4 regions of the Pseudoalteromonas sp. BMB genome follow, and region 1 is predicted to be linked to each of the others. Evidence: predicted binding sites of a transcription regulator. Region 1 holds the regulator's gene; each other region holds the start of a gene.

Region 1 (6,174 bases):
AAAAGATATGTTTATTGGGATTGAAGGCGTTGGCGGTGATATTGAATGCCGAGGCGCAGTACAAACCGGCTCTATACTACTCAATAATATGCAAATAGCGGGCGAATAACTCCCTTCATCAGCTCAAGAAATGCTGGTTTTGACCAGCATTTCCCGCCATTTCGACACTGTTACACTAATAACCAAGTTGCGGTGCCAAGGAATGCAAAAATCCCGACAATATCGGTAACCGTTGTTAGTACCACACTACCAGCTAGTGCTGGGTCGATATTCATTCTCTTTAGCATAATTGGAATACTGGCACCCGCGATACCTGCTGCGACTAAGTTCATAAACATTGCGAAGGCAATAACTGCACCGAGTGTGAAGTCCCATTGCCATACAGCAATAACCCCAGCGATCAAGACAGACCACAGCACGCCGTTTAAGGCGCCGATCGCCAGCTCTTTACCCATTAAAAACTTTTGGTTAGTCTGGTTAATATGACCAAGGGCAATACCACGAATCACTAGGGTTAGCGTTTGGCTACCGGCAACGCCACCCATACTTGGTACTATGCCATTTAACACTGCGAGAATAGGTAAAATATCCAGAGTACCTTCGAAGAAGCTTGCAACAAACGCTGCCATCAATGCGGTTAACAGGTTAATCCCAAGCCAAATAGAGCGGCGCTGGCTACTTTTTAGAACTGGCGCAAAGGTGTCTTCTTCATCTTCAAGACCTGCCATACTTAACAAGCTGTGCTCAGCATCTTCACGGATGACGTCAACAACGTCATCAATGGTGACACGACCAAGCAAATGAGCGTTATCGTCAACTACAGGAGCCGAGATCCAGTTATGACGCTCAAAAAGCTGCGCCACTTCAGACTCATCCATGGAGATAGGGATCGTTTCCTTATCTTCATCCATCAAGTCTCGAACCATACTGTCAGGAGACTTAGTTAATAAGGTATTGACAGGCAGCGTGCCTAAAAAGCAGTTATCTTTATCAACTACATACAACTCGTCCGTACCGTCTGGCAATTCGCCTTTAAGACGTAGATATCTAAATACAACTTCTAAGGTAACATCGGGTCGAATAGTGACCGTGTCAGTGCTCATTAGCGCACCGGCCGAGTGTTCCTTGTAGGACAAGGCTTGTGTCGCACGTTCTCTATCTTGGCTATCCATCGCACCGATAACGTCTTGGTAGACGGTATCAGGCAGGCTTCTTAGGACATCACCAAGGTCATCGTCGTCCATGTCTTCTGTAGCGGCAGCAATTAGCTCCGGCTCCATCTGGGCGATGATCCCAAGTCTTACGTCCTCTGACAGTTCCTCTAAGACATCCCCTTGGATATCTGGGTCAACGAGCTGCCACAGCATAGAGCGAACTTTATGAGGAGATGATTCTAAAAGCAGTGCTGTGTCACAAGGAGCTGTTTCTGCGAGCATACGCCTAACTTGAACAAACTGACCACTGTTTAAGGCTTTAGTTACCTTTTGGAGTTGTTCCAGTGTGTAGTCTTGTTCAAATACTTCAGGCATAGGCATCCTTTTTGATAATAATGTTGGCTAACGTGATTTAGTTAACCTAATTCATTTACTTTATCGCAGAAACCAATTTCTTAATTTGAATTTTATTCGTGTTGTTTCTGCTGGTGGGTTGCTACCGTTAATACACGTTAAAGGTGTACGCAACGATAAAGTAGGATTTTCTCGGCAACTCGCTTTACTGCACGAAAGAAACCTAAATTGGTATTACAGTGTAACTCAGTTTATTGAGAACTACCAAGGTTTACGCTTAATTATGAGAGACTTATTATACCAATTCGCTTAATTAAGTGATCTATTTTGAGGCGAGAAAATCTTGTCGATAACACGGCGAAAATTTTGCTATTTAGTTGTTCTAAATGAAAAATTTTTAACACAGTTAGCGTCAGATTTGCTCCTTCAAATTGAGCAAGTATTAAGACTAATTGGTATTAGGCCAGTCTGGTTACGGAGGGGGAGATTAGCAGGGAATAAATGAATCAGACCTTAGTGCTATTTTGGTGCTAGTAGCCCAAGTTACTCGGATTCATTAAATTTATTTTCTATTAGTCCGCCAATGGCGTCTAGTGCATACTGAGCATCAGGACCTTCACAAACCACTCGGACTTCTTTCCCTTGGCTGCTTTCAAGTAACAACAGCGCTAGTACGCTGTCAGCAGCTGCGCTTTTGTCTCCTTGATATAAGGTCACTTCGGCATCAAATTGGGTTGCTAATTGTGCAAGAACCGTCGCTGCTCGAGCGTGCAGACCAAGCTTGTTCTGAATTAAAAACGTATCTTCTAACATTTAACCCTCTTGCTCACGGTGGCGAATTTTGACGTTGGGATGGGTTTTAGCAAAACGCTCACCAATGGTTTGCGCTAAGTATACCGAGCGATGCTGCCCACCAGTACATCCTATCGCGATCGTTAGATAGCTGCGATTGTTACGCTCTAAGTGTGGTAACCAAGTTTGTACAAAGGTTTGGATCTGCCAAGTAAACTTTTGCACTATGCTGTGACTCGACAAATAGTCTTTGACTGGCTGATCTAGGCCAGTTAGTGGCTTAAGCTCAGGCTCCCAATGTGGGTTGGGCAAAAAGCGCGCATCAAAAACGTAATCCGCTTGTTTTGGGATGCCGTGTTTAAAGCCGAAAGATTCAAAGGTAATAATGAGTTGTTTGTCTTTTTTACCTAAGATTTTTTCGCGGATATCTTCTGCAAGTTGATGAACGCTCAGGCCTGTAGTATCAATGAGAAAATCGGCGCGAGTGATCAACACGTCTAACAATTCCCGTTCTTTCTTTATCGCAACATCTAATGGAAGATTATGCAGTGAAAGAGGGTGCAAACGGCGTGTTTCTGAGAAGCGTTTTATCAGGGTTTGATCGTCACTGTCTAAATAAAACAGGGTAGGTTTGGCAAAGCCAGGTAAGTATTCAAGAATGTCATTAAACTCGTCCTGTTCTTTAGGCAAGTTTCTAACATCAATACTGACTGCAATTTTATTATAATTGTCCGAAACACTGCGGACTAAAGACGGCAGTAAATTGACCGGAATGTTATCTACACAATAGTAGCCTAAGTCTTCCAATACTCGAAGCGCTACAGATTTACCAGAGCCTGAGCGGCCACTGATAATGATAAGCTCGAGTCCTTTTTCTTCATCACTCATCAAGTTCACCTTGGATCACAGCATATAACTCATCGTCACTTTTTGCTTGTCTAAGCATTTTGCAAAAAGACTTGTCTTTGAGTGTATCAGCAATCGCCGCTAAGGTCTTCAGGTGCTGTTGATTGTCACCTTCGGGTACGATGAACGCGACAAAAATATCGACAGGCTGCTTATCTATGGCTTCAAACTGGATCCCTTGCTCGCTGACAAGCACCATTGCAAGGATTTTATCCAAACCTTCAAGTCGACCATGGGGAATGGCAATGCCTTTACCGATCCCTGTGCTGCCTAATTTCTCTCGCGCCATTAAGGCGTCCAAGATAGCATGCTGACTGGTATTTGGAATTTGGCTATGGGCCAGTTCGCTGATGTATTCTAAAATACGTTTTTTGCTATTAAAAAGGACCGCAGCTTTACTGCAGTCCTTGTTCACTAATTCACTTAATTTCATCTTAGTGTCGAGTGAGCTTCTCTTTGTGTTTAATAACTTGACGATCTAGCTTGTCGATAAGGCCATCAATTGCGGCATACATATCTTGATGCTCTGTTGATGCAAATAGCTCGCCGCCGTTTACGTGTAATGTTGCTTCTGCTTTTTGTACTAGCTTCTCGACATCAAGGATCACATGCACGTTATTGATATGATCAAAGTGCCTTTCTAGCTTCGCAAACTTGTTGGTGACATAGTCTCTTAATGAGTCAGTAATTTCTACATGGCGACCAGTTAGATTTAGTTGCATAAGCATTTTTCCTTCTTGGGTTTTACGTCTTATATCAAGCTTTTACGCTGATTTGACGGTGGAATGGCTAGGGATTCACGATATTTTGCAATCGTACGTCTCGCTACCTTAATTCCTTGCTCAGCTAAGATATCTGCAATTTTGCTGTCACTCAATGGCTTCGCGGTATTTTCTGCAGCTATCAGCTTTTTGATAAGTGCTCTAATTGCTGTAGAGGAGCACTCACCTCCATTTTCTGTACTTACATGGCTAGAGAAGAAATACTTCAGCTCAAATATTCCCCGAGGTGTATGCATGTATTTTTGTGTTGTCACACGGGAAATTGTGGACTCATGCATCTCAACCATTTCAGCAACATCATTTAGCACCATAGGGCGCATTGCTTCGGGGCCATGTTCAAAGAATGCCTGTTGTTGTTGCACAATGCAATTGGTAACTTTTAATAATGTATCATTTCGGCTTTCTAAGCTTTTAATAAACCACTTTGCTTCTTGTAAATGTGAGCGAATAAACTGACTATCCGTACTGGATTTCGCCGTTCTAGACATCGCAGCGTAATGGTCGTTTACTCTTATTTTAGGCATAGCATCAGGATTTAGCTCTACGACCCAGCGACCTTTTACTTTTTTCACTGATACGTCAGGGATCACATATTCAGGCTCTTCATGAATAATGCTTGCCGCTGGTTTTGGGTTAAGGCTATGAATTAACGTCATGACCTCTTTGAGATCGGCTTCTTTAAGGCGCGTTTTCTTAGCCAAAGTTCGATAGTCACGGCTGGCAAGCAAATCGATATGCTCTGTCAGGATCATTTTCGTTTCGGTAATCCATGGCGTATCTGGGGCGAATTGATTTAGCTGAATACACAAGCACTCTTGTAAACTACGCGCTGCGATACCGACAGGATCGAAAAGTTGGATACGTTTGAGTACGGCTTCGACTTCATCCAGCTCAATAGGCTCTTCGCTACTTTCATCATTAATGCTTTCTAAAATGTCTTCGCAAGACAGTGTTAAAATGCCTGACAGGTCGACTGCTTCAATAATCGCAATCGCAATCGCTCTATCTGTTGGACTAAATGGTGTCAGCTCAAGTTGCCACATGAGATAGTCGTGGAGAGATTCAGAGGTTTCCCCTTGATAAACATTATCGTCATCGGGAAGTGGGCCTGAACTTGCAGCGGGTGCTGCGCTCATATATTCATCCCAAGTGACATCCATGGCAAGGTCATCACTGACAGTGTCTTTGCTCATGGCGGTATCTGAGTCTATCTCATAGTCACTAACCTGCGCTTCATCGCTTGAATCTTGATTGTCGTCAGCACTACTCTTTTCTTGGCTGTGTTGGTCAGCGTTTTCGCCGTCAGTATTATCACCTTCTTCCACTTCCAACAATGGATTGCTGTCTAATGCTTCTTGTATTTCTTGTTGCAGATCCAATGTACTGAGCTGCAGCAAGCGAATGGCTTGTTGCAGTTGCGGAGTCATTGTAAGTTGCTGCCCCATGCGCAGCTGTAATGATTGCCTCATGTATCTCTAACAATCCTTTTTAACAGTTATTAATACTACGTCTTAACTATAGCTTGAATTGTTCGCCTAGGTAGACATCTCTTACGGTTTGATCTGCCAAAACATGTTCTGGCGTGCCTGCAGCGATTAACTCACCATGTGAAACGATGTAGGCTTTTTCACATACGTCCAGTGTTTCTCTAACGTTATGATCGGTGATTAGCACACCGATACCGCGATTTTTTAGGTGCTCTATGATTGTCTTTATATCTAACACCGAAATAGGATCAACACCAGCAAAAGGTTCATCTAACAGGATAAACTTAGGATTAGCGGCTAAAGCGCGAGCAATTTCTACGCGTCTTCTTTCGCCTCCCGATAATGCCATGCCCTGTGAGTCACGAATGTGTTGAATATTAAATTCGTCCAGTAACTCGTTTAGTTCAGCTTCTCTCTCAACTTTAGATAAGTCTTTTCGAGTTTCTAAAATCGCCATCAAATTTTGATAGACCGTGAGTTTTCTAAAGATTGAAGACTCTTGCGGTAGATAGCCAATACCAAGTCGCGCGCGGCTGTGCATCGGTAGCAAAGTGATATCTTCATCATCAATCTGAATAAAACCTTTGTCGCTTGGTACTAACCCTACAATCATGTAGAACGTAGTGGTTTTACCTGCACCATTTGGTCCTAATAAGCCTACAATGCTGCCAGCCTTAACACTTAAGCCAACATTTTTGA
Region 2 (6,174 bases), on a different contig from region 1:
TTGATAGCGACCCTGAAGTAATGAAATACATCACAGGCGGTCAGACTAACTCACTTGAAGAAGTAAAAGCCGTATATATTCCACGTTTAACCGAGTATACGGACGAGATCAAAGGTTGGGGGCTTTGGGGCTGTTTCGAGCTGCCAAACAAGGCATTTATTGGTTGGATTTTGGTTCGCCCTGCTAACTTCTTTTCAGAACAAAGAAACGAGCAGGATTTAGAGCTCGGTTGGCGTTTTAAACAAGCGTCTTGGGGTAAAGGGTTTGCAACAGAGGCCGCACAACATCTTATTCCAGACCTAATAGCAGCAAATCCTACCTTGACGCACTTGAGCGCTATCGCTGAAGAAGAGAACCTTGGCTCCATCAATATTATGAAAAAACTTGGGATGAGTTATGTGAAGAAAGGGCTTCACAAAGATATTTTAGGAGATATGGAAGTCGTTTATTATCATAAAGTTCTTAATTAACCGAACAAAAGCGCAACCACTTAACACCACGGTTGCGCATGCTCACTGCTATTAAATGCCTTTGCGACGCAGTGGTTCGGCATACATGCTCAACACCAATTGCTTCAGCTCTTCCGGTACAGACTCAAGTTTAGAGATAAAGTCCTCTTTATCTTCTGGACTCACTTGCGCATCATCGCCTGCTGCTAGGTGATTGGTTGAATGCAGATAGTATAAATCTAAAATCTGTTTATCAATGACATTCGCCAGCTCATCTGGGTTTTCAACATCCGCAGTGATAGGGTCGCCAAATGCGATATGCACATGGCCTTTATCTGAACTAAAGCCCTCGACAATGCTGGCAATGTCTTCGCCGTGCGCTTTCACATATTGGCCAAACTGCTTTTTATGGTATAGCTCTTTAGCCTTAGCAACCGCACATGGCTCATATTGATAGGAGATGGCAACGGGCACAATTCTGAGCTGCTTTACATAATCTGAAAAATCTAGCTTCTGTTTGCGACCATTGAGCTGTAGCATTTTTAACAGTGCCGGATCAGTTTGATCCACCCCATCCTTTGCACGCCCCTCTTTTTGCGCAATCCAAATGGAGTTACCTTCACTCAATGAGTCAGAAATATAGGCTGAAAGCTGGGTTAATGCTTTTAGCATTTCTTTCGGCGCCTTTGCCGAACGTTTTACAATAAAACTCTTATTAAGACGCATAAGCTCAGTGATATAAGGTACTTGCAGTAAGTTATCACCAATAGCGATACGCACCGTGCGCATATCTTGCTGATGCAAGCCCCAGTTAACAAGTGCAGGGTCTAATACGATGTCACGGTGATTTGAAATAAATAAATACGAGGTATTCGAGTCTAATGTTTCAAGGCCAGAATAAGTCACTTTAGACGTCGTTTTATTGATTAAAATTTGCAGATAGTACGCCACTTCATCTTGTACTTGTTCAATCGTACAAAAATCTCCCCACTTCTTTTTTAGTTTCATTCTTACGAGTGGGCGTGCAATTGCTGGCCAAGCATTCAACCAAGCTGGCAGGTTATATTTGGCGATCACATCAATGAATTGATCATCACCTAGTAGACGTGCCAGTGCTGGCACTACTTCATCATCATTATACGGTCTAATGTCAGCGTATTTATCCACTCTACTTCTCAAATTGTCGGATTAACGAATACTGAAACGCATTCTATCGTGTCAAATAAACAGACGCTAAGCATTTCATGTCTGACCACCAAGGCAATATACCAAGTTGGAACATTAAATGCTTAAGCATCATGCAATTGTAATACGGTAAAAAGTACCACAATAGTTTATCTTCTAACAACTTTACCTAATTTGAGTATAGCTAATCTTAGTAACAGTGCTGCTAATAATGCGCCCATCGATACTGTTAACCAATGTGGTAGCACTTCGTGTTCTTCACCTATCATCGGCGTTACCACAAAACCGTAAGTATTGACCAAGTAATCAGTTAAATAGCCAAAGATAAGCGCAACCCCGATAACACCGCCCAAGTAGGCAAACACGGCACGACGCCCTAATTCTTTACCAACCACCCCAATTGTGGCGATGTTAGTTGCAGGGCCTGCGAGCATAAATACCAATACCGCACCGGGTGACACACCAGCCATTAATAAACCCGCAGCGATTGGAGTTGAAGCGGTGGCGCAAATATACATTGGGATACTGATAAGAATAACCACTAGCATGGCAATAATACCGTCGCCCCACTGAGATAAGAAAGACTCAGGCACAAAGGTTTGCACTAGCGCTGCAAAGAATAAACCGATAAGTAGCCAAACTGCGGTGTCGGACAGTAATTGATTACAGCTGAACTTAACAGCTTCTACAATTTTACCAAAAACCCCTTGGTTTTCAGGTACAGGAGCAGGCTCACAACAACTTGTCGTGGCTGATGCAGAATCGCAACAACTGGTTACGGTAGGCTCCGTAGTATCACAACAAGACATATTCGCCCCTGCCACTGCTAATTGCGGACCTGCAGGCGCACAGCAGCTTGAGCTTACTTTTACGGTTTCCACTTTAGTACTGGCGCAACAGCTATCATGGCTGTGGTGCTTTTCAGCAGGCTTTGGCTCTGAGTGATGATTAGCGTCACAACAACCGCTAGTCGCGCTTGGTTCTTCTGAGGTATTTAGGTGCTTTAGCGCCACAGGCTTATCATCTTTCTCACTACCAACGAGCAACCCAGCTGCAATTGCGCTAACCACAGCCGCAATTGGCCTAATCACCGCCATAAAAGGACCAAGTAGCACATAAGAAACCGAGATAGAATCCACTCCAGTTTCAGGCGTTGAGACTAAAAATGCGGTTGTCGCACTTTTTGAGCCCCCCGCTCTTCTCAGTCCCACCGCAGCAGGAATAACGCCGCAAGAGCAAAGCGGCATAGGCGCCCCAATCAGCGCTGCCTTTATCGTCGTCCAAAACCCTTCTTTCCCTAAATGCTTTTGCAACAAATCTTTTGGAATAAATACATTAAGTAACCCAGCCAATATTAGACCAAGCAATAACCACGGGGCAGATACTAAAAATAGCTGCCAAAAATTTACTATCAGTTCATTCATCGATAGCCTCCAAGGCCGTTAAAATCGAGCAGCTCACTGCCGCTTCCTTACCGCCGCAGCATTGCTCTGCTAGCGTCGATAACGATTGTTCAAATTTTTGTAACTCAGCGATCCGCACTCTCACTAAATCCCGTTTAGTGATAGTCAGCGTTTTCACTTCTTCACAACTGTGCTGATGCTTTTCAAACTTTATCTTCAGCAAGTCTTGCACTTCTTTGAGGCTGAACCCTACTTCCTTCGCGCGAAGAATAAAGCGCATTTGCTTTTCACTTTGCTCATCAAACAACCGATACCCACCCTCGCTCCTTGTGCAAGGGTGTAGGAGATCGTTTGCTTCATAATACCTTAACGTGTCAGTTGATACGTTAAGCCGCTTTGCCAGCTCACCAATCTTTACCACTTTACACTCCCAAGTCCTGAAGATTATCCTAGTCGACATCACAAGTATAAACCTTAGAGTTAACTCCAAAGTCAAGAAAAGGATAAAAATAATGCAAATCGTGGTATTAGACGCTAAAACCCTTGCAGGAACCGATCTTTCCCCCATAGCCAAACTAGGCACATTAACGTCTTACGACACCACGCTCAGTGATGACATCATCACACGCTGTAAAGATGCAGCAGTCATCATCACCAATAAAGTACAGTTAACTGAACAAGCAATCGCGGCGTTACCACAATTACAATTGATTTGTGTTGCGGCCACAGGCGTCAACAACATCGACTTAGCAGCTGCAAAAGTCCATCAAATTGCGGTAGCCAATGTGGCTGGTTACTCCACCCCTTCTGTAGTGCAGCACACCTTTACTATGCTTGGTAACTTAATGACAAATATTCATCGTTATCAGCAAGACTGCCATGCAGGGCTTTGGCAACAAAGTGACATGTTTTGTCGTTTGGATTACAGCATCAACGAAATTGCAGGCAAAAACTTTGTGATCGTAGGCCATGGAACGTTAGGAGAAGCCGTTGCAAAAGTCGCACAAGCATTTGGAGCTCAGGTAATTGTTGCCGAACGTAGGGGCGTAACTGAGGTTAGAGCAGGACGAATGGCTTTTGAAGAAGCACTGCAGATTGCGGATATTGTATCGATTCACTGCCCGCTTACCGCTGAAACAGAAAACCTGATTTCAAGTGCTGAGTTCGCCCTACTTCCAAATCATGCTTATCTTATCAACACCGCAAGAGGCGGAATAGTCAATGAGCAAGCGCTGGTGGATGCACTAACTAACGAGCAAATAGCTGGTGCTGCTGTGGATGTCCTGACACAAGAGCCGGCACAAGCAAGCAACCCTCTCGTTCAATACCAAGGTGAGAACTTGCTTTTGACACCGCATACGGCATGGGCAAGTAAAGAGGCCATCGAACGTTTAGTCGGCGAAATTGCCATTAATATTGAAAGTTTTGTGGCTGGGACAACGAGAAACCGAGTGGTCTAGATTATTGTTTTAGTGAGTGATATCGCTAAATGTTAGTGAAAACCATCAACTATAAACTGATTAAAAACCAACAACAAACTGATATTTATAAACTTTATTAGTTGGCAAAGAGTTTGCAACTCTTGTGATAATTCAAGCAAAAACAAATGGCTGTTTGCATTATTTGCTCAGCAACAAAATTAAAAAGGAAAACAACAATGAAAAAATTAATGTTAGTGGCTGCGCTTAGCTCTACTCTATTATCAGGCTGTATCGTTGCTGTATCCGACGGTGAAGTAGAGCACGGTTGGGCTTCTGAATACAACTCGTCTAACTGGGAACATAAACAGCGTAAAAATCGTGAAAAGATTGCCAACCTTGAAATGGGCGCGTCTTACTCATCAGTAAAAGACATGTTTGCAACCCCTGATTTTAGCGAGTTGGTGTCAAAAAACGGCGATAACTATCAAGTGCTGTACTATGCAACCAACAGCAAACACTCAGACGGCAAAGTAACAAAAGATGAGTGCACGCCATTGGTATTCAAAAATAACCAACTGGTTGGCTTTGGCGACAACGCATTAAAGCAAATTCAGTAAGACTTTATCTCACCAAGGATGGTGAATAATACGGATATGCTTTCGCTCCGCATATGGCTTTAAATATTTATAGCGCTTTAATAAATACCGTGCTTTGCTGCTTTTGGGCAACGGCAAGAGCACTATCTGCCATTTTTATCAGCTCACTAAGCTCACTACTACAGTGATTTTCAATATGAACTGCACCGATGCTAACGCTCACATGCGCACATATCGGTGAGGCAATATGGGGGATTTTTAACGTATTAACCGAGTCGTGCAGCGCTTCTGCTATCTCATTAATTACGTCGATATTATGCTGAGTTAGTACCAACGCAAAACGAGTACCATCAAAACGGCCAATAAATAAAGAACGTCGGGTAGCGCCTTCTTCTAGCGCTTTGGCGACTTTAAATAAACAATCATCACCGTGCATGTAGCCATAATGCTCATTAAACGTTTTAAAATAGTCCACCTCAACCAGCATAACGGTAAACGCACTGCCATCAGCTTTTGCGCTTTCTAATGCTGATTTCATCGCTTCATCTAGATATCTACGATTGGGCAACTCCGTTAAACCATCGATAGAGGCTAGCTTTTCTAGCAGATCATTTTTCTTTTTTATTGCTAAATGGTTTTTGATTCTGGCTTTTACAATCAAAGGGTTAAAGGGTTTAGTAATATAATCCACTGCCCCTAACTCCAAACCTCGTGCTTCATCTTTAAAGCTCACACTACCAGAGATCACGACAACGGGAATACCATAAGTGCTCGCATCCTTTTTTAGGCACTCTAAAACAGAAAATCCAGCGCCGTCAGCCATTAACACATCTAAAATAATAAGGTCTGGTTTGCTTGCTTTTAGTTCATCAATACATAACTTAGTGTCAGTGCTATGGGATAACCGATGGCTGTCACCTAATGTATTGCTTAGGACCATCTTATTTATTGGGTCATCATCAATAATAAAAATGTGCTCAGCTTGCTGCATCTTATGACGCTACCTTTTTAGCTCGATAAAGCACACCACCTGTGAAAGTGCATTTGTTAACACATCCAAGTCAGTGCGATTTGTTATTGTTGTGATCGTTTTGCTTTGCGTTTCAAGGTCTTTTGCAAC
Region 3 (6,174 bases), on a different contig from region 1:
CTGGGTTAGTGAATGCATTGATTGCTTTAGCATGCTTAATGATACCACCAATGTAGTAAAGTGCTTCTTCAGATAGGCCGCCGTACTTGTCGCCTGCGAAGATGTTCTTGCCGTCTTTAGCAAGTGATTGGTGACAGTGCATACCTGAACCATTATCACCAACAATTGGCTTAGGCATAAAGGTTGCCGTCTTACCATATAGGTGAGCCATGTTGTGGATAACGTACTTCATCTCTTGGATTTCGTCTGCTTTAGTCACCATAGTATTAAAGCGAGTCGCAATCTCATTTTGACCAGCAGTTGCTACTTCGTGGTGGTGTGCTTCAACAACATGGCCCATTTCTTCAAGTACCAAACAAGTTGCGCTACGCCAATCTTGTGAAGAATCAACTGGTGCTACTGGGAAGTAACCACCTTTTACGCCAGGACGGTGACCTGTGTTGCCGCCTTCGTAGTCTTTGTCTGAGTTCCAAGATGCTTCTTCAGCATCGATTTTGTACATAGAGCCAGACATGTCAGTTTTAAATTTAACATCGTCAAACAAGAAGAACTCTGGCTCTGGACCGAATAATACGGTGTCAGCGATACCAGTTGAACGCATGAACTCTTCAGCGCGCTTAGCTACTGAACGTGGGTCACGCTCATAACCTTGGTGTGTGTTTGGTTCAACTACGTCACAACGAACGATAAGCGTTGTTTCTTCTGCGAATGGGTCTAGCTTAGCGCTTTCTGCGTCAGGCATAAGTACCATGTCAGATTCGTTGATGCCTTTCCAACCAGCGATAGATGAGCCATCAAACATTTTGCCGTCTTCAAAGAAGTCTTCATCGGCTTGATGATGTGGGATCGATACGTGTTGTTCTTTACCTTTTGTATCTGTGAAACGTAAATCAACAAATTTTACGTCGTGCTCTTTAATAAAATCTAAAACCGATTGTGACATGTGTCCTCCGACTCGTTGGGTTATTTTTTGCTGCAATGTACTGCAATTGCACACAGATAAGCTTGATCTGTGCCATGTTTTTAAGCTTTTGATAAATAGTGACTTTTAACTTTCTGGAAATTTAGGAGTTAGCTTGGTGCACTAATTTGGTGCGTAAATGTTTCATTATGGTGCGCAATGTTGGTGCAAGCGATTCCCTGTGATAGCCGTTTTCGCTTAAAGTTAAGCATTGGTATAGTTTAAGAGCACAGATAAAGCAAAAGCTACTTTATTGGAGCTGTGAAGTAAAAGCCCAAAGTTACAGGGACCAAATTTGCAAACAGATGAAACCCCTCTTTTGGCGTTGAAACTCTTACATATATAGTGGCAATGACAAACCCTCTGCAAAAGCTTAAAAAGTAGTGCTGAAGCCATACTAGGTTGTTGATTTATGCGCGCACCAATCAGGATTATTGAAAAAAATGTTGGATAAACTTTCATCTGTCACATTAATAGTAGATAATACGCGACCTTTAATTCTCAATCGGGCAATCTCAACGCGCATTTTTGCGTAGATCGACTAGGATCACTGAGGGCCAACTTCACTGAGTAATAATATGAGCATCGAAAAGTTAAGAAATATCGCGATTATCGCGCACGTAGACCACGGTAAAACAACGCTTGTAGACAAGCTACTTGAGCAATCAGGTACACTACAGCAGCGCGGTGGTAATGAAGAGCGAGTGATGGACTCAAACGATCTTGAAAGAGAGCGTGGTATCACCATCCTTGCAAAAAATACCGCAATCAAGTGGAACGACTACCGTATCAATATCGTAGATACTCCGGGACACGCCGATTTCGGTGGTGAAGTAGAACGTGTTCTTTCGATGGCTGACTCAGTATTACTACTAGTTGATGCGCAAGAAGGTCCGATGCCACAAACGCGTTTCGTAACGCAAAAGGCGTTTGCTCAGGGTCTTAAGCCAATTGTTGTAATCAACAAAATCGACAAGCCGGGCGCTCGTCCTGATTGGGTAATGGATCAAGTTTTCGATCTATTTGATAACTTAGGTGCAACTGACGAACAGCTAGACTTTAAAGTGATCTACGCATCAGCAATCAACGGCTGGGCAACACTTGACCTAGATGAGCCGTCTGACAACATGGAACCAATGTTCCAAGCTATCGTAAACGAAGTTGAAGCGCCTAACGCGGATCCTGAAGGTCCGTTCCAGATGCAAATTTCTCAGCTTGATTACAACTCATATGTTGGTGTTATCGGTGTTGGCCGTGTCACACGTGGTTCAGTTAAACCTAACCAACAAGTGACTATCGTGGGTGCTGATGGTAAGACGCGTAACGGTAAAGTTGGCCAAGTACTGGGTTACTTAGGTCTTGACCGTCACGAAGTTGAGCAAGCAACGGCGGGTGATATCATCGCAATCACAGGTCTTGGTGAGCTGAAAATCTCTGACACTATCTGTTGTCAGAATAATGTTGAAGCATTACCGCCACTGTCTGTTGATGAACCAACAGTAACAATGACTTTCTCTGTAAACACGTCGCCATTCTCAGGCCAAGAAGGTAAATACGTAACTTCTCGTAATATCCTTGAGCGTCTAGAAGCTGAGCTTGTGCACAACGTTGCATTACGTGTTGAAGAAACGGATAACCCTGATAGCTTCCGTGTATCTGGTCGTGGTGAACTTCACTTAGGTATTCTTATCGAGAACATGCGTCGTGAAGGCTACGAGATTGCTGTATCTCGTCCAGAAGTAATCTTGCGCCATGTTGATGGTCAGCTAGAAGAACCATACGAAACAGTAACAATTGACTGTCAAGACGAGCACCAAGGTTCTATCATGGAACAGCTTGGTCTGCGTAAAGCAGAAATGACTGACATGTCTCCAGACGGCAAAGGCCGTGTGCGTATGGATTTCATGATGCCTGCACGTGGTCTAATTGGTTTCCAAACTGAATTTATGACGTTAACGTCTGGTTCTGGTTTGATGTACCACACGTTCTCACATTACGGTCCACACAAAGGCGGTAACATCGGTCAGCGTAAGAACGGTGTACTAATCGCTAACGCAGCAGGTAAAGCGCTAACAAACGCACTATTTAACCTACAAGAGCGTGGTCGCCTATTTATCGGTCACGGTGTTGAAGTGTACGAAGGTATGGTTATTGGTATTCACAGCCGTGATAACGACCTAACGGTAAACGCGCTTAAAGGTAAGCAGTTAACCAACGTACGTGCATCTGGTACTGATGAAGCACAAAACCTTGTGCCACCTGTTGTTATGTCTTTAGAGCAAGCACTTGAGTTCATCGATGACGACGAGCTTGTAGAAGTAACGCCTGAAAGCATCCGTATTCGTAAGAAACTATTGACTGAAAGCGAGCGTAAACGCGCTAGCCGCCAAGCTAAGTAATAGTTGACCTGGACTTGAGATAACAACTTATCTCGAAGGCAGGTTATTTAGAATACAAAAAACGCCGCAATTTTTGCGGCGTTTTTTTGTGCTCCATTTGCTAACTCTAAAATAAGCCGTACTCTTCCGTTTCTTCTGGCTCATAATTTTGTAAATGTTCAGGGCGGAAAATGGCGCTAGGGTCAATCAATACGCTGTGGCGTTTTCCCATCTTGACCAAGCCTTTCATCAATTTTTTGGTTTGCGCATCTATTTCAAAACCAATACTGGTCATTTCCTGCAGTGATTTAATATCGCTTTCATCACAGTGAACGTTATCTTCTACCTTATCGACAAGCAAACCGATATGCGGACTTTGGCCATCTTGAGTGGTAAAGACGATGATAGGTTTATGGTCGAGCATGATCTGATCACGAGCGGATTCAAATAATCGCATGAGTTTATTAAAAGTGGTGCTCTTTTCGCGAGCGAGAGTATCTATAGCCTCTTGTTTGTGTCCCTGTGCACACATCACTAATAGTTTATCTGCTAATGAATGTAGTTTTGCATGCGGTTCTTCGAAGCGTTTTAGAAGCGCTTTGAGGTCGTCATTTTCAGTTTTGAAGCCGTAATACCACTGCCCGAAAGCACATTGTTTTGGATCTTTGGCTTTAGTGAAGGGGACATCGTTAAAAATGCTTGCTTCGAGTGCGACAAGCCATTCTTTATGATCTTGCTCTCGCTGCTTGAGCATGCTGACCAATTCTTGATTGGTTTCGTAGGACGAGCGCTTGTTCAATATGATCCCTAAATCAAAAATAGGGGTCGGTACGCCCATGTAATCTTTGACACCCAAAAAGCTGGGGTTGTCATTGGGTAAATCCGTTAAATTTTCTTCGTAGCGTTCAGTTAATAGAATATCGAGGATTTGCAGTGATATTGTTTTTTTCCCGACGCGAAAGTTAATTAAATCCATGTCAGCCTCGCATATGGTCAGTATCAACTAAGCATAGAACATTATTGGAAAAAGGAGCGGTAAACTGGCAATTTCTTTTGCGCTGGCTGGAGCATAAATACCTCTCGAATAACGGAGTTATGCTCCAACTCCTGTTGTAATGCGTTTAGCAGACAATCGCTATCAATGGGCAGCTCACATTGCTGGATAGCAGTCGTCAATAAGTAGGCATTGAGATAGCCCTCAAAAACCTGTTCGTTATGGGAAAGTGTGGTATTGCGAACTGCCTCGCGAAAAGTATCACAAAGCTTGCCCTTGCAAATCGCAGGGTCGGGTACAACTTCGGTGACTAAAACTTTGGGTTTGCCTTTGAGTCTGGCAAACAGCTCATTTGAGGAAGCAAATGAAACCGTTGCGTATTGTGTTTCAAGGCCAACCTCCATCGCACGATTAATAAACTTAGACAGTGGCGTGTAAGTGCCTACCATCGCGAAGCCTTCTATTTTATGCTGCTGTGCTTGTTCAAGGGCTCGTTCAATATCATCGGTATTACGTCTAAAACGCGTTATCACAACGGGTTTTAATCCATGTTCCGCAAGCGCTCTGGTAAGGCTTTTTTCTACGGTTAGACCAAATTCATCGGCTTGAATGAGTAAACCCACCCGCTTTAGCTTTTGTTCATCGATAAAGTAGCGGATGATATCTTGTGCTTCTTTATTGTAGCTAGTGCGGAGGTTGAAGACATTAAATGTATGTGGTTCTTGAAGAAACTCAGCGCCAGTATATGGCATAAGAAAGGGAACCTTAGAGTGCTCTAAAATCGGCTTTATGGCATAAGATGTGGGGGTGCCCATTACGCCAAACAATGCATCGACCTTATTTTCGTAAACGAGCTTACGAGCATTGGTTACGGTTTTGTGTGGCTCATAGCCATCATCCAACACCTGCAACTCAATCGCAGCTGCACCGTTCGCTTTGTGCTGATTATAAAAGTTAAAGTGTAGCTCGGCACCCGCTTTCAGTTGTTGACCGATCTCTTTTGCGGGCCCTGAAAGGGCAGTAGACATGCCAATTTTCACCACAGATTGAGCGGATACTGTAAAATTCAGTACAGCAGAAGCAAAAACGAATAGTAAAAACTTAACACCGAAAATACTCATATACTTGCTGCACTGTCTCTCTTAGCGTTGTGGTGAAGGCCTTTTTACCAGATAATCCAAGCAAATTAAGTACGGCTTGGGTCGAATGTTGCTGTAATATTAGACGAATTACTAATGCTTTGGAAACTTTAGTTAAGTTTTTAAGTAATCGAGGATCGGTTGTGATCAGCTGCCATATAAAAGGACATACTTGTTGCTCAACCGGATTGCTGTTACGTAAATAGTGCAAATAATCCAGCTGCTCATTAGCTATATGTTCAAAGGGTAAGGTCGCTAATAGTGCGCTCACCACCTCAGTATCTAGTTGTTGATAGTGCGAGCGTAACTGATAGAAAAAAGCTTGTTTGAATACTCGAGTATAAGTGTTGTCTAAGTCGCCTCGGACTTTTTTGAACATCAAAAGCGCATACTCACCACTGGCCTTATCTTGCTTAAACCCCAGTTTCATTGGCTGATAGTGACGTTGTGACCAAAACGAAAGCAATGGCGCTGTAAGGCCAAAACTGGTTCCTATGTAACTGATATCTTCTGGTAATGTGGTTTCAAAGAACGCCAGTAGGCGGCGGCCAATCCCTTGCTGTTGTATATCCGGGTGCACGGCTATTCTAACGATCCTTACGCTTTTTTCGGTGACAAACCGACTATCACCAAAGCTTGTTGTTAGCTGCTGCGCCATGAGATGGCCTGCGGGTCTTCGCTTTCCCGCTAGAATATCTTCTG
Region 4 (6,174 bases), on a different contig from region 1:
ACACGTATGCCAATAAAGGCATTCCTAGAGTCATCTTGCTTGATGAACGCAACCGAGTGATGCAAACCCTCATCGGTGAGCAACCCAACACCTTATCAAAACTAAACTGGAATTAACGAGGTAACTATATGAATCCAGAAGTCGTTAGCATTCTCACGATGGCCAAAGTTATCCAAACCGCCGTTGCCCCTGTATTTTTAATTACGGGTATTGCTGCGACCTTAGGGGTACTATCAAACCGCTTAGCACGGATCACGGATAGGGCGCGTTTACTCGATCGTAAGATTAATACCACGCAAGATGAAGAACTCAAAATGCACTTTAGCCGTGAAATGCGCGCACTGTTAAAACGGTCTCGTTTTATTCACGTTGCATTTAGCATGAGTGTACTCAGTGCGTTGCTTGTGTGTGCAGTGGTTATGCTGCTGTTCATGTCCCACTTGTACAGTATGCCATTGGGTATTACTTTATCGTCTTGTTTTATCGCGGCTATGGTGCTGCTTATTGGCGCGTTTGTCTCTTTGCTTGGAGAAATCTTTTTAGCCACCCGCAGTATGCGCAGGGGCATGATATTCAAAGACATCGAGAGTTGATTATTTAAAACTAGTTGCCTCCGTCACAGGGCACTTATCGCAATTGTTTGATTATATTTGTAATTTACATTGAAAATAGGGAAAAATATTAGGGGTTTACTATGAAGAAACTACTTACCGTCACACTATTTAGCTGTCTTGCAGCAACAGCGCAAGCTAACACTATGTTTGAATCGGCTGAAGATGCAATTGAATACCGCCAAGCGTCTTTCCAATTGATCCGTTTCCAGATTGGCAATATGGGCGACATGCTAAAAGGCAAAGTGCCATTTGATGCTGAAGTATTTAAGCAACGTGCTCACAATGCTGCGCAATTATCGCAAATGCCTTGGGAAGCATTTATCGACGGTTCTGACAAAGGCAATACTGATGCCCTACCAGCCGTTTGGTCAAACAGAGCTGAGTTCGATGGTAAAGCCAAGCAATTTGCCGAGTATGCTCAAGCACTGGCTGTTGCAGCTGACTCTGGTGACAAAAAGCTGATTGCTTCTGCATTTAAAGATTGGGCAAAAGGCTGTAAAGACTGCCATAAATCTTTTAAAGATTAATACCAATCGTATAAAAACAAAACAGCCGCATATTTGCGGCTGCTTACTATCTGGATATCTCATCACTTGCTTGGCTATCACCAACGACACAGTAACTCAGACATCGCACTGAGTAACCCACAGCCCTGCTTAATCACACAGCCAAATTGAATTACTGTCAGTGCTAGACTCGTAGATGACGTCTAGTGATCAATCATCAATATAGTCGAAATCATCATCGCCTAGATTTCTACGTAGGCGTTTTTGCTCTAAGTAGTCGTCTAGCTTTCTTTTGACTTTACGCTTTTGCTTGTCATGTTGGTTACGACCCAACTTTTCAAATTCATCGTCTGCAAAATCATCATCAAGCGCATCGTAAGAGAATGTCTTACCCACAACTAACTCCAAAATAAAATAGTCATTAATAAAATGAGAGCCGTCTCTCAAGATCACTATTTAGCGCTAAATTGTCATTCTGAAAAGTGAGAGTTTCTTATCCTTACAATAAAAATTTTTTATTGCCTAATTCATTTTGACAAAAACAACTATATTTTAGTCAATTTCATCACTTTTAGAACACATTAACTTTCAACAATAAAACACAATACATTGATTTTATTTGAGTTTATATTTGGCATTGTTCTTGTAACAACAATCATGCAACTGAGCCAATAAGGATCGACCATGAATAAAATTTTACTACTAACAGCAGCAACAATGATGACAACCACCGTCGCTGCACACGAAAAAAATAACATCACGTTTAGCGGTGACAATTGTGAAGTAGAATTTCAAAATGACGTTAGGATCACACCTGATAACTTGGTGATCACAACGGCCAAAAACAAAACAGCTGAGATCAACAACCTTGGCGAACTGACACTCAATGGCGAGCGCATCGCACTTAATACACAGCAAAAAACGATGCTCACGCAATATGGTGATGAACTAAGAGGCCGCCTACCACAAGTGGCTGATATTGCTTTTGAAGGCATAAAACTAGCGGGCGTTGCCCTTAATGAAGTGGCGCAAACCTTTAATTTAACTAGTTTAGATAGCATCCATGCTGTGATCGATGACCTCGAAACAGAAGTGCAAAATACGTTTTATCAGCAAGGTGCGTTTGTGATGGGCAAGCAAACCTTTGATGAGTTTGGCCAAAATTTTGATAATCAGTTTGAAGAAAAAATCGAGACCGCAGTACAAGGTGCCATGATGCAATCGATAGGTAGCTTACTGGTTGCGATTGGCAACGAAATGTCAGATGCAAACGGTGATATGAGCAGCTTTGAACAACGTATGGAAAACTTCGCAACGCAAATCGAAACCAAAGTTGAACAACAGGCAGAATCTATTGAGAAAAAAGCCGACGCACTGTGTGGCGACTTTGAACAAATCGCGAAAAACGAAGCCATTGTCGCAAAGTCTATCCCCGCCATGTCAGAGTACCAACTGTTTAAATTTAAATAATCTGACCTTGGCATAACTTACATTTAATTAAGGGTACGTTATGCCAACCCTTTCCTTTGTGCATCAGCCAATTCCCCCAGCGTTTTAATCGCTTGCTCTACCGACGCATCCCACGGCAAGCCATAACTGATCCGTATACAATTTTGATACTTTTTGCTGGCACTAAATAGCGTACCAGGCGTAATACTGATCCCACACTCCAAGGCTTTTTGGAACAACAAGGCACCATCGACGTGCTTACCTAAGTCTAACCACAGCACACAACCGCCTTGCGGGCGACTGACTCTTACCTCACTACCAAATGCAACATTCACCGCTTGGATCATACGGTCTCGATTCTCAATTAACCGTTTACGGACCAACTTTAAATGGCGCTCGTAGCCTCCGGAGCTGAGAAAGTCCGCCAATGCCCATTGGTTCATTAAAGAGGACGAGCAACTCAACGCACGTTTTATGCGCTTTGCTTTTGCACTAAATTGACTGGCGACCATCCAACCCACTCGATAGCTGGGCGCTGCGGTTTTTGAAAATGACGCACATGTGATCACTAAACCCTTTTGGCTAAATGCTTGTGCCGGTATGCCGCGCTGCTCGGTAAAATATAAATCGCCATACACATCGTCTTCTATCAACACCACGTCACGTTGCTCTAATAGTGCCACCAGCTGCGCACGTCTCGTATCTGGCATAAAGCTACCAAGCGGGTTACTAATACTGGTAGAAAACACACACGCTCGAATATCATGCTTTTCAAGTGCCCGTTCAAGGTCGCTCAGCCAAATGCCATCATCCGGGCAAACAGGTATTTCAATGGCCTTTAACCCTAAGTTTTCAGCCAGTTCAACAATGCCAAAATAACAGGGGGATTCAATCGCTATCACGTCTTCGGGCTTGGTCACCGCTTGTAACGCAATCGCCAATGCTTCTTGCGCGCCATTGGTGATCACCACTTCATCCATATCTATTGCTAAGCCCATATCCAAATAACGCCGCACGATTTGCTTTTTTAAACTATCTAAACCATCCATAGGACCATAATTAATGAGTTCATTCCCTGCTTCTTTCATTGCGCGGCGCATAATTTTGGCAAGAACCTGCTCGGTACCAGCAATGGCGATGGGGTTGGCGATACCTAAGGGGATTGCATGTGGCTGATGGATCCCCTTATACACTTGTTCAATCAACGCCTGCTTGTTAACCACCACAGGTTTGGCGGGCAATCGTGCACGCTTCGGTGAGTCGTTGTGCGAAGCTCTGTGGCATAAAAAGTAGCCGGACTTCTCTTTGGCAATGACTTTTCCTTGATCTTCAAGTGCTTGATAGGCCTGCTTTACCGTTGGGATACTGACATTTAAGTTTTGCGCCATAACACGCAATGAGGGAAGCTTTTCGCCCGGTAAAATAGACTCTTGTTCTGCCATCGACAAGATCATTTGGATCACCTGCTGATAGAGAAAGGCGGAATGTTGGCGTTGAATAACGGTACTCATAAGCAATAATCTGTATAGGTATAAATTAGCAAATTCTGTATATAGCTTATACAGAATAACAGCGTAAACTACAGACTTCCACTGCTGTTTGAATCTAGAGCCGATCATGAAAAATCTATTTCTTTACGCCATCACTGTGTTGATTTGGGGATCAACATGGCTTGCCATTGAATACCAACTTGGCAGCATCAACGAGTTTGTGTCGCTGTTTTACCGCTTTGGCCTCGCCGCGGTTTGTATGTGGGCGTTTGTCATCTATAAGCGTGTGCCAATGCGATTTTCTCGCCGAGATCACGGCTTTTTCATCCTCTTAGCGCTGTGTAATTTTGGTGCTAACTATCTCTTCTTGTATTGGGCTCAGGCACATTTAACGTCAGCGATGGCCTCAATTGCGTTTTCATTATTATTGGTCGTTAACATCGTCAATACTAAGTTATTTTTTGCCAAACCTATTGCAAAGCGAATTTACTTTGGCGCATCACTGGGCACGCTTGGGATAGTCAGCTTGTTTTGGCACGATTTGGTCGCATTTGATTTGCAAAGCGAGGCCTTCTTGGGATTATCATTAGCTCTATTAGGAACAGTGGTCGCGTCACTCGGTAATATGGTGAGCGTACGCAATTCCAATCAGCAAATTGATGTTATGGCGGGAAATGCGTGGGGTATGCTTTACAGCGCTGTCATGTTAGCAACCTATGTCGCCTTTAGTGAACATCAGTTTATCAACCAAGCGCCGGCATCATATTGGTGGTCTCTGATTTACCTCAGCGTGTTTGGCACCGTTATTGCCTTTGGTTGTTATTTCTCACTACTCAAGAATATTGGTCCTGAGAAAGCGAGTTATTTGATAGTGTTATTTCCTTTTGTTGCCGTGGCCTTGAGTACCTTATTTGAAGGCTTTGAGTGGCAGCAAAACACCTTTATTGGATTTATTTTGGTCATCCTAGGTAATGCGATTGTACTCACGCCTTTAGATCGCATCTACGCTTGGTTGTCCATTCGGTCCCCAGTTAGAAGTTGAAGTCTTACCAATGCTTTAGCTTCTTACTTTTCAGCGCCATTTTATAATGGCGCTTTTTTTATGTTCAGAGCTCGGCGGCAGCAAGTTATCGTCGCAGGCGTGCGCCCAACAATCTCACCATCAGCCTCGATGTCATATCCCTCTTGTGCGATATAAAGCTCTGTAATGCGACCGTGGTGCACATTTCTTGTGCCCATATGACGTTTAAGTAGCATATTGACAAACAATACCACCCGCTGCCAATGCGTTTGCGGCGTGAACCACAGCAGCTCCAACTGACCGTCATCAAGACAAGCCATAGGAGCAGGAGTTAACCCTGCCCCAAAGTGTTTGCCATTCGCAAGTAACAACATCATACCCTGCTCAGGCCACGCATTGCTGTGATAGCGAATGAGCTTGGCAGTAAACAGCGACATTAATCCCGCATAGGTATAGCTCAGCTTTCCTAGCCGTTTGGTCTGTCCTAAGTTATTCATGACATGCGCGTTAAAGCCAATCCCAGCAACATTGACAAACCAGCGCCCGTCCACTTTACCCAAATCAATACTCGAGATCTTGTCTGAAAATACAGCTGCTCGCCACTGTGCTTTGGAATAATGAAACTGCCGAGCAAAATCGTTGCCCGTCCTCGCTGGCAGCAGCGCAAGCGTGTTATCCCGTTCAGCAATGGCATTGGCGACTAGGTGCAAAGTGCCATCCCCCCCAATCACCACCACGCTCACTTCCGCCGTAGCTGCTTGAGCAATTGCGTCCCTATCTGCGACAAAGTTTCCAGTGGTATTAAACCACGTTGCCGTCAACTGTTGTTGTTTTAATTGTTGCTTTAACCATGCAATTTGCGCTTTCCCCTCAGCACCCGCTAAAGGGTTGACTACCACCAGCATAAAAACCCTTAAATACAAAAGCTCAACTTATATGAATAAAAAACCAAAACTAAAACCAAAAATAAAAAACAAAAACCACAAACACCCATATTAATTGGGATGCAGCCTAATAAAGACAATCACACTTATGCATAACCATGCAAAAAATCCATTAAAATAAAAATGAACAAACCATTAATTCATTAGTTA

Evidence for each region. Region 1 encodes sigma-54, which starts transcription at its own class of promoters, with help from an activator protein. Its sites were predicted from a motif close to GTTGGCACGNNNNTNGNNT; they were not measured.
Region 2: a site for sigma-54 is predicted at 4,598-4,616, ahead of BB427_RS20975 (DUF3192 domain-containing protein). Genes of this name have one in related genera too.
Region 3: a site for sigma-54 is predicted at 1,002-1,020, ahead of glnA (glutamate--ammonia ligase). Genes of this name have one in related genera too.
Region 4: a site for sigma-54 is predicted at 1,751-1,769, ahead of BB427_RS02975 (DUF2884 family protein). Genes of this name have one in related genera too.

What each region holds. Positions count from the first base shown of each region.
Region 1 is NZ_MBQA01000105.1:34,638-40,811, reverse strand. It holds gene pmbA (metalloprotease PmbA) at 1-109, shown strand, start outside; gene mgtE (magnesium transporter) at 171-1,529, opposite strand; gene BB427_RS07685 (HPr family phosphocarrier protein) at 2,052-2,321, opposite strand; gene rapZ (RNase adapter RapZ) at 2,322-3,188, opposite strand; gene ptsN (PTS IIA-like nitrogen regulatory protein PtsN) at 3,181-3,639, opposite strand; gene hpf (ribosome hibernation promoting factor) at 3,641-3,928, opposite strand; gene BB427_RS07665 (RNA polymerase factor sigma-54) at 3,958-5,457, opposite strand; gene lptB (LPS export ABC transporter ATP-binding protein) at 5,504-6,174, opposite strand, start outside.
Region 2 is NZ_MBQA01000204.1:105,505-111,678, forward strand. It holds gene BB427_RS20950 (GNAT family N-acetyltransferase) at 1-470, shown strand, start outside; gene BB427_RS20955 (1-acyl-sn-glycerol-3-phosphate acyltransferase) at 522-1,616, opposite strand; gene BB427_RS20960 (SO_0444 family Cu/Zn efflux transporter) at 1,784-3,058, opposite strand; gene zntR (Zn(2+)-responsive transcriptional regulator) at 3,051-3,458, opposite strand; gene BB427_RS20970 (D-2-hydroxyacid dehydrogenase) at 3,550-4,497, shown strand; gene BB427_RS20975 (DUF3192 domain-containing protein) at 4,695-5,075, shown strand; gene BB427_RS20980 (GGDEF domain-containing response regulator) at 5,143-6,045, opposite strand; gene BB427_RS20985 (hybrid sensor histidine kinase/response regulator) at 6,055-6,174, opposite strand, start outside.
Region 3 is NZ_MBQA01000215.1:39,625-45,798, reverse strand. It holds gene glnA (glutamate--ammonia ligase) at 1-943, opposite strand, end outside; gene typA (translational GTPase TypA) at 1,540-3,360, shown strand; gene BB427_RS22750 (CZB domain-containing protein) at 3,467-4,315, opposite strand; gene BB427_RS22745 (ABC transporter substrate-binding protein) at 4,357-5,361, opposite strand; gene BB427_RS22740 (GNAT family N-acetyltransferase) at 5,435-6,174, opposite strand, start outside.
Region 4 is NZ_MBQA01000035.1:26,185-32,358, forward strand. It holds gene BB427_RS02955 (TlpA family protein disulfide reductase) at 1-116, shown strand, start outside; gene BB427_RS02960 (DUF2721 domain-containing protein) at 129-593, shown strand; gene BB427_RS02965 (c-type cytochrome) at 695-1,141, shown strand; gene BB427_RS02970 (PA3496 family putative envelope integrity protein) at 1,331-1,516, opposite strand; gene BB427_RS02975 (DUF2884 family protein) at 1,805-2,590, shown strand; gene BB427_RS02980 (aminotransferase-like domain-containing protein) at 2,629-4,188, opposite strand; gene BB427_RS02985 (DMT family transporter) at 4,187-5,101, shown strand; gene BB427_RS02990 (diacylglycerol/lipid kinase family protein) at 5,143-5,985, opposite strand.